DNA from 3 places in the Skermanella rosea genome. Region 2 is predicted to be linked to each of the others. Evidence: predicted binding sites of a transcription regulator. Region 2 holds the regulator's gene; each other region holds the start of a gene.

Region 1 (2,262 bases), 2.0 Mb from region 2:
CCCCAGCACCCGCTTGGCCGCTTCCACGCAGGTGAACGGCCCCCAGGGTGCCGGGCGGTCCAGGTCGCGCCGGACCGGGGCCGCCACCACGGCATGGCCGCGCTCGGCGAACCAGCCGACGAGGTCGAAGCCGGCGGCGACCGGCTGGACCGCGATCTCCAGGTGCGGCGACAGCGGGTCCACCGTGATCCAGTGGGTCCCGTCGTTCAGCGCCACGAAGCAGTGGCGGAAGCCCGGCCGCAGCAGCCGGAGCCACCACAGGTCGGCATCGCCGCAGAACACCACCCAGGCCCGCGGCTCGGCGCGGGGCGGGGCGGCGGGCGCCAGGGTGCCGCTCATCCCGCGAGCCGGGCGTCGGCGACGATGCCCTTCTCGCGCAGGATGGGATCCAGGAAGTCCAACGCCTCCCGCCACAGGCCGGACGCCCGCACCTCCAGCCGGCGCTCCGGATCGGGCGCCATCAGGCGGCGGCCGTAATGGACCAGCACGTGGAGGTGGTCGCGGATCAGCTTGCGCTGGCGGTACAGCCGGTCGACCACGCGGATCATGTCGAGCGGTTCGCAGGGGCGCGGCACCATGCCGCGGCCGGCGACGATGCGGGCTCCGGACGCGCGGGCCTCCTGCGCCTGGACGAACCAGAACCAAGCTTCCTCGGCGCTGTCGAAAGGCACCGCGAAAGCGTCGGGATCCGTGTCGGGTCGCGGAGAACCGGGACTTCCGGCAGGAGAAGGCGGGCGATGCCGAAGGGGAGACGGGGACGGGTGGCCGGACAAGGCGGCACCTCCTGTGCGGACTGGATTTCGGGGAAGGGCATCTTCCTGCGGGAAGAACCCCCTTGATGTTCCCCTTATGTTCCGCTTTAATTCCTACGTCAAGCTTTTTGTGAAAACGTTCCTAGGGACATGAGGACCAGAATATGTGAAATTGTTCCCATGCTTAAACACGCAGACATTTGGCAGGCGATTGATCGCCTCGCAGCCCAGAACGGGCTGTCGGCCTCCGGCCTCGCGCGGCGGGCCGGGCTGGACCCGACGACGTTCAACAAGAGCAAGCGGACCACGACCGAGGGGAAGCTGCGCTGGCCGTCGACCGAGAGCATCTCGAAGGTGCTGGAGGCGACCGCCAGCTCGTTCAGCGATTTCGTCAGCCTGGTCGACAACGAGCAGATCACCGGCGCCACCCAGCGCATCCCGGTGATCGGCTATGCGCAGGCGGGCGCCCAGGGCTTTTTCGACGATGCCGGCTATCCCGTCGGCAGCGGCTGGGACGAGCTGCAATTCCCGCACGTCGGCGATCCGCAGGCCTATGCGCTGGAGATCACCGGCGACAGCATGGAGCCGGTCTACCGCGACGGCGACATCATCATCGTCTCGCCCTCGGCCAGCCTGCGGCGCGGCGACCGCGTCGTGGTCAAGACCACCGGCGGCGAGGTGATGGCCAAGCAGCTGCTGCGCTCGACCGCCAACAGGATCGAGCTCCAGTCGATCAACCCGGCCCACCCGTTGCGCACGCTCAGCCCGACCGAGATCACCTGGATGGCGCGGATCGTCTGGGCAAGCCAGTAGGCCGCGGGACGGCCGACTAGGATTGGAATAAATTCCTTTGACCGCAGCGTGGGTTTGTGGTCACATCGCCCCATGACGGACGATTCGCACCCCAACGCCGCCGATCCGGCGACTCTCCTGGCCGACCTGTATCTGGATTTTTCCGGTCCGCCGCCGCGCGCGGCCCTGTCGGCGACACTATTGGGCGGCCGCGCCCCTCGTGACGCCGGGCGGATCGCGGCGGCCGGGCGCTTGGCCTCCCGCCTCGCCGCCGATGCCCGACTCGGCATCGCCCGCCGCCGGGCGGCCTTCGGGCGCATTACCCGGGCCGATCCCCGGATCGATCCATGGCTCGCCCGCCTCGTCGCCGACCTGGCGCTTCACCGGGCGAGCGCGGTGGCCCGCATGGCGTCGGCTCACTCCATGCCGAGCGCCATCTTGTAAAGCTCGATCAGCTCTTCTTCCTCCTGACGCTCCTCCTTGGCCTTCTTGCGAAGCCGGATGATCGTCCGGATGATCTTCACGTCGAAGCCGGTGCCCTTGGCCTCGAGATAGACATCCTTGATGTCGTCCGAAATGCCCTTCTTCTCTTCCTCGAGTCGCTCGATGCGCTCCACGAACGAGCGCAGGCGATCGGCGGCGATACCGCCGACATCGTTCGCCGGCCCGGCATCGGCCCGCGCCGCAACTGAAGTGTCCGTCATGAATTCCTCGTCAC
Region 2 (2,262 bases):
TCACCAAAAAAGCCCCCGGAGACCAACGGTTTCCGGGGGCTTTTGGTTAGTCTGCATCAAGCTGCTTCAGCAGAGTTTCGGGCGGTACCGGCCAGTTGGTGAAGCAGCGCAGCACCGATCCGTCCAGGACACGCTCCAGCGACATGTCGCTGATCAACCCGCTCGTGACGATGCAGCGCTGGTACGTCCGAACCATGTGGCGCACACACAGGTACATCTTGGCTCGCGAGGCGGCGAAGGGGCGGATGTGGCGGCCTTCCGGCGACAGGCAGAATTCCGCCATGGCCGTGGGAACGCCCGGCCATTCCGGATCGAAGCAGTCGTCCAAGGCGACCACGCCCTGACCCGTGAGCAGGGGCGCGAAGTTGTTCAGGTCGTTCAGGACCGAGGGATGGTCATGGACGGCATCCAGGTGGAGGAAGCGGAGGCTGCCTCGCTCGACCATGTCAGGAGGTCCCTCCAGTTGCCGGAGATCCGTGGCGACGCATACCAGCCTGCTTCCGAGTTCCGGACAGCACCGGAGGATGTTCGCTTCGGCCACGGCCCGGGAAACCTCATGGAAGGCGTCGAAGCAGAACACGGTCTCGTCGGCGCGCGCCAGCAGGCCGAGCGCGACCGCGGACTTCCCCTTGTAGATCCCAAGCTCGCAGGTGTCGCCGCGGAATCCGCCTTGCTTCTGGATGAAGTCGATCAACCAAAACAGCAGGATGTCATGATTGTAGAACCAGCCTTCGATCTGGTCCTCGACATGCTCCTGATAGATCCGGAAGAGTCGGGAAACTTCCATGAAGCGGTCCAGTCAGCATCGTCCGCCCGGAGTGGCGTATCGCGGACCAGACTACCGCGCATTCGTAAACGAAAAGGGCGGACCGTAGAGCCTCGCAAGGCTCCCCAATCCGCCCCTCACGGCGGCGACCTGACGACTTCGCTTCAGTAACGCCGCAGCAGGCCCACCAGGCGGCCCTGGACGCGCACCCGGTCGGCACCGAAGATGCGGGTCTCGAAGGCCGGGTTCGCCGGTTCCAGCGCCACGGTCTGGCCCTTGCGCCGAAGGCGCTTCAAGGTCACCTCGTGCTCGTCGATCAGCGCCACGACGATCGTGCCGCTGTCGGCCATGTCGCACCGGTTGATGATGACCGTGTCGCCGTCCAGGATGCCGGCCTCGACCATGCTGTCACCGGCGACTTCCAGCGCGTAGTGGTCACCGGGGGGCAGCATCGTCGCCGGGACGTTGATCATGGCGCTGTTGTCGCGCAGCGCCTCGATCGGCGTACCGGCAGCGATCCGACCGTAGAGCGGAAGCTGGATCGCCTCGGCCTCGGTGCTGGCCTCGCGGCCGGCCAGGGCGCCGGTGAAATCGCCCTTGATGACGTTGGGCTGGAACTTCGGGCGGTCGGGCGCGCGCTGCTGCTGGCGGGCCGCACCGGCTTCCGCACCTTCCGGCAGCCGGAGCACCTCGAGCGCGCGGGCACGGTGGGGCAGGCGACGGATGAAACCGCGCTCCTCCAGCCCGGTGATCAGCCGGTGGATACCCGACTTCGACTTCAATCCCAGGGCATCCTTCATCTCGTCGAACGAGGGCGAGACCCCGCCTTCGCCCAGCCGGTCGTTGATGAAGAGCAGAAGCTCGTATTGTTTACGTGTCAGCATCTACGCCCCCTGCGCGCGGGACCAACCGGTCCAGAACAAAACAAAAACATCAATCTATGTTCTAGTTTGGTTCGCGGAAGGCGTCAAGCATTCGCTGAACATTTTTACCCTTGTCCGGCAGGTCCGGTCACCTAAAGACTCAGGACTCCGCCGCCCAGGGGAAGAAATTCGACAGTGTCGCCGGCCGATGCGGCCGGCGCGAAGGGCGGGCGGACCACCAGGCAGTCGGCCCGGGCAAGCACCGTCAGCAGCGAACTGTCCTGCGATTCGAAGGGGTTGGCGACCAGTTCGCCGTCCGGGCCGATACTCAGCGATGCCCTCAGGTAATCTTCGCGCTGGTCGTTCTGCTTGACGGGACGCCCCAGGACTGCGGTGCGGCGCGATCCTTCCTCCGCCGGAAGCCCGAGCAGGCGGCGGAGCGCCGGCCTGAGGAACAGGATGGCGCAGACCTGGCTCGACACCGGATTGCCGGGCAGGCCCAGGACCGGCACATCGCCCAGCCGGCCGAACATCAGCGGTTTGCCCGGCCGCATGGCGATCTTGTAGAAATCCAGGTCCATGCCGCGGTCGCCCAGCACGGCGCGCACGAGATCATACTCGCCCGCCGAGGCC
Region 3 (2,262 bases), 1.2 Mb from region 2:
CTTTAAGCCGCGAAGCTGCGCTGATTGCCATTCGTACATTAGCAAGTCAACTTGGAATCAATCTAACAAAAAGAAAAGCATTGCAAGCAATTCCCTTTATTGGTGCTGGTGTGGGAGCGGCTGTTAATGGCACATACATGCGAGATGTTGGATGGGCAGCTCGTAGAGCCTACCAGGAACGGTGGCTTATTGATCGTGGCAAATTGATTCTAGAGGGTGCGGATCGATGACTACGATAGTCTTTGGTTGGCTGATCGCCTTACGGTCGATCGCTCCTACCCGCGGAGGTCCGATGGTTGCCAGCAAGCTTACTCGCAAGTGAAAGACGACCATTCGGCAGCGGGTGCGTGCCGCACTCGGGCTGCGCGAAGGCGATAGGATTGCTTACAGCCTTGAAGAAGGCCGCGTGATCCTGAGGCGCGCCGTCCCCGAACAGGTCGATGATCCCTTCCATGTCTTCCACGAATGGAATTTGGAGGCGGATCGGCGGGCCTATGCTGGGCTGTAGTATTCGGGATGCCGGCATGTCGAATATCGAGCCGGGACGATCGCGCGGACTATGCTTCCCGTCTCCTGTCCAACCACCAATCCGATGGGGAAGAAGCCGATGCTGTCCCATGTCTATGTCGGGATCACCGATTTTCAGCGCGCCTTCACCTTCTACAGTGCCCTGATGGCGGAACTCGGATATCCGCTGAAGTTCCGCGAGCCCGAGAATTCCTGGGCAGGCTGGATGCCGAAGGCGGGCGGGCGGCCGTTGTTCCTGATCGGCGCGCCTTATGACGGGCAGCGGGCCGATTCGGGCAACGGGCACATGGTCGCTCTTCTCGCCCCGAGCCGGGAAGCCGTCGATCGGTGTCACGCCATCGCCATGGCCGCCGGAGCGAGGGACGAGGGAAAGCCGGGTCTCCGGCCCCATTATCATCCCGATTACTACGGTGCGTATTTCCGCGACCCCGACGACAATAAGATCTGCATCTGCTGCCATGATCCCGTCCCGGCTTCGGGTACTGACCGGCCGGCCTGATCCCCAGCCGGTCGGCACGGTAATCGCTCGTTCATCAGGAAAATGTAGGTCAGGTAGAGCGAAGCGGCACCCGACACAAGCCGAAGCGTCGCTGTCGGGTGCCGCTTCGCTCTACCCGACCTACGTGCCATCCATTTGTCTCTTTCTGCGGGAAGGGCCCGGCCATGGCAAACGAGAGGGCGCCGGGCGGACCGATCCAGGACATACCCCCTCCTGAAGAGCGTAAAATTTTCTCCACCGCCTTGACCTCCTTCCGCGTCTAGTGTGTTCTTGTTTTGTTCTGAGCGTGATGGCGCCACATGGCAAGAGGACTGACGGAGTGGAGTATCGATGGCGCGGCGGGTTCTCTCCCTATGGCTTCCCGGCCTGGCAACCGACCGGCTGGCCCGCCGCAAGCCGGAATTGCGGGATCGGCCGCTCGTCACCATCCTCGGGGACCACGGGCGGATGATCGTCGCGGCGGTCAACGGGCATGCCGAGTCGGCCGGCATCCAGCCGGGCATGACGCTGGCCGACGCCCGCGCGCTGGAACCCTCCGTCCATCCCGTCGATGCCGATCCCGCCGCCGACGCCCAGGCGCTGGACGGGCTGGCGGACTGGTGCGGGCGCTATACGCCCTGGGTCGGGCTGGACGCGCCGGACGGCATCTTCCTCGACATATCGGGCTGCGCGCACCTGTTCGGCGGCGAGCCGGCGCTGCTCCGCGACGTGGTCGGCCGGCTGAAAGGGTTCGGCTATCAGGCCGGGGCGGCGGTCGCCGATTCGGCGGGGGCCGCCTGGGCGGTGGCGCGGCACGGCGGGGAGCGGATCGTTGCCGTGCCGCCGGGACGCGGGCGGCAGGCGCTGGCCGGGCTGCCGGTGGAAGCGCTGCGCCTGCCGGCCGAGACGGCGGCCGGGCTGCGCCGGGTCGGCATGCGGCGGGTCGGCGACCTCTACGGCATGCCGCGCGCCGCGATCACCGCGCGATTCGGCGTGGTCGTCACCCGGCGGCTCGACCTCGCGCTCGGCGTGTCGCCGGAGCCGATCTCGCCGCGCCGGCCGGTCCCGCCCCACGTCGCGCGCGCCGCCTTCGCCGAGCCCATCTCCACGCCGGAGAACTTGGCGGACGCCACCCGGCGCCTGCTGGACGACCTGTGCGCCGGGCTGGAGCGGGCGGGCAGGGGAGCCCGGCGGCTGGAGCTCCGCTTCTTCCGGGTGGACGGGCGGGTCGAGCGCTCCACCGTCGGGACCAGCCG

The links. The regulator LexA, encoded in region 2, represses DNA repair genes until DNA is damaged. The targets are predictions, from matches to a motif close to ATGTTCTANTTTGGTTC.
Region 1: a site for LexA is predicted at 839-855, ahead of JL101_RS21950 (S24 family peptidase). Genes of this name have one in related genera too.
Region 3: a site for LexA is predicted at 1,292-1,308, ahead of JL101_RS06880 (Y-family DNA polymerase). Genes of this name have one in related genera too.

The regions. Positions count from the first base shown of each region.
Region 1 is NZ_CP086111.1:4,681,195-4,683,456, forward strand. It holds gene JL101_RS21940 (hypothetical protein) at 1-339, opposite strand, end outside; gene JL101_RS21945 (hypothetical protein) at 336-671, opposite strand; gene JL101_RS21950 (S24 family peptidase) at 933-1,565, shown strand; gene JL101_RS21955 (hypothetical protein) at 1,638-1,988, shown strand; gene JL101_RS21960 (DUF2312 domain-containing protein) at 1,961-2,248, opposite strand.
Region 2 is NZ_CP086111.1:2,643,835-2,646,096, forward strand. It holds tRNA gene JL101_RS12135 (tRNA-Lys) at 1-6, shown strand, start outside; gene JL101_RS12140 (class I SAM-dependent methyltransferase) at 47-787, opposite strand; gene lexA (transcriptional repressor LexA) at 931-1,650, opposite strand; gene JL101_RS12150 (molybdopterin molybdotransferase MoeA) at 1,782-2,262, opposite strand, start outside.
Region 3 is NZ_CP086111.1:1,481,089-1,483,350, forward strand. It holds gene JL101_RS06870 (EcsC family protein) at 1-230, shown strand, start outside; gene JL101_RS06875 (VOC family protein) at 608-1,027, shown strand; gene JL101_RS06880 (Y-family DNA polymerase) at 1,358-2,262, shown strand, end outside.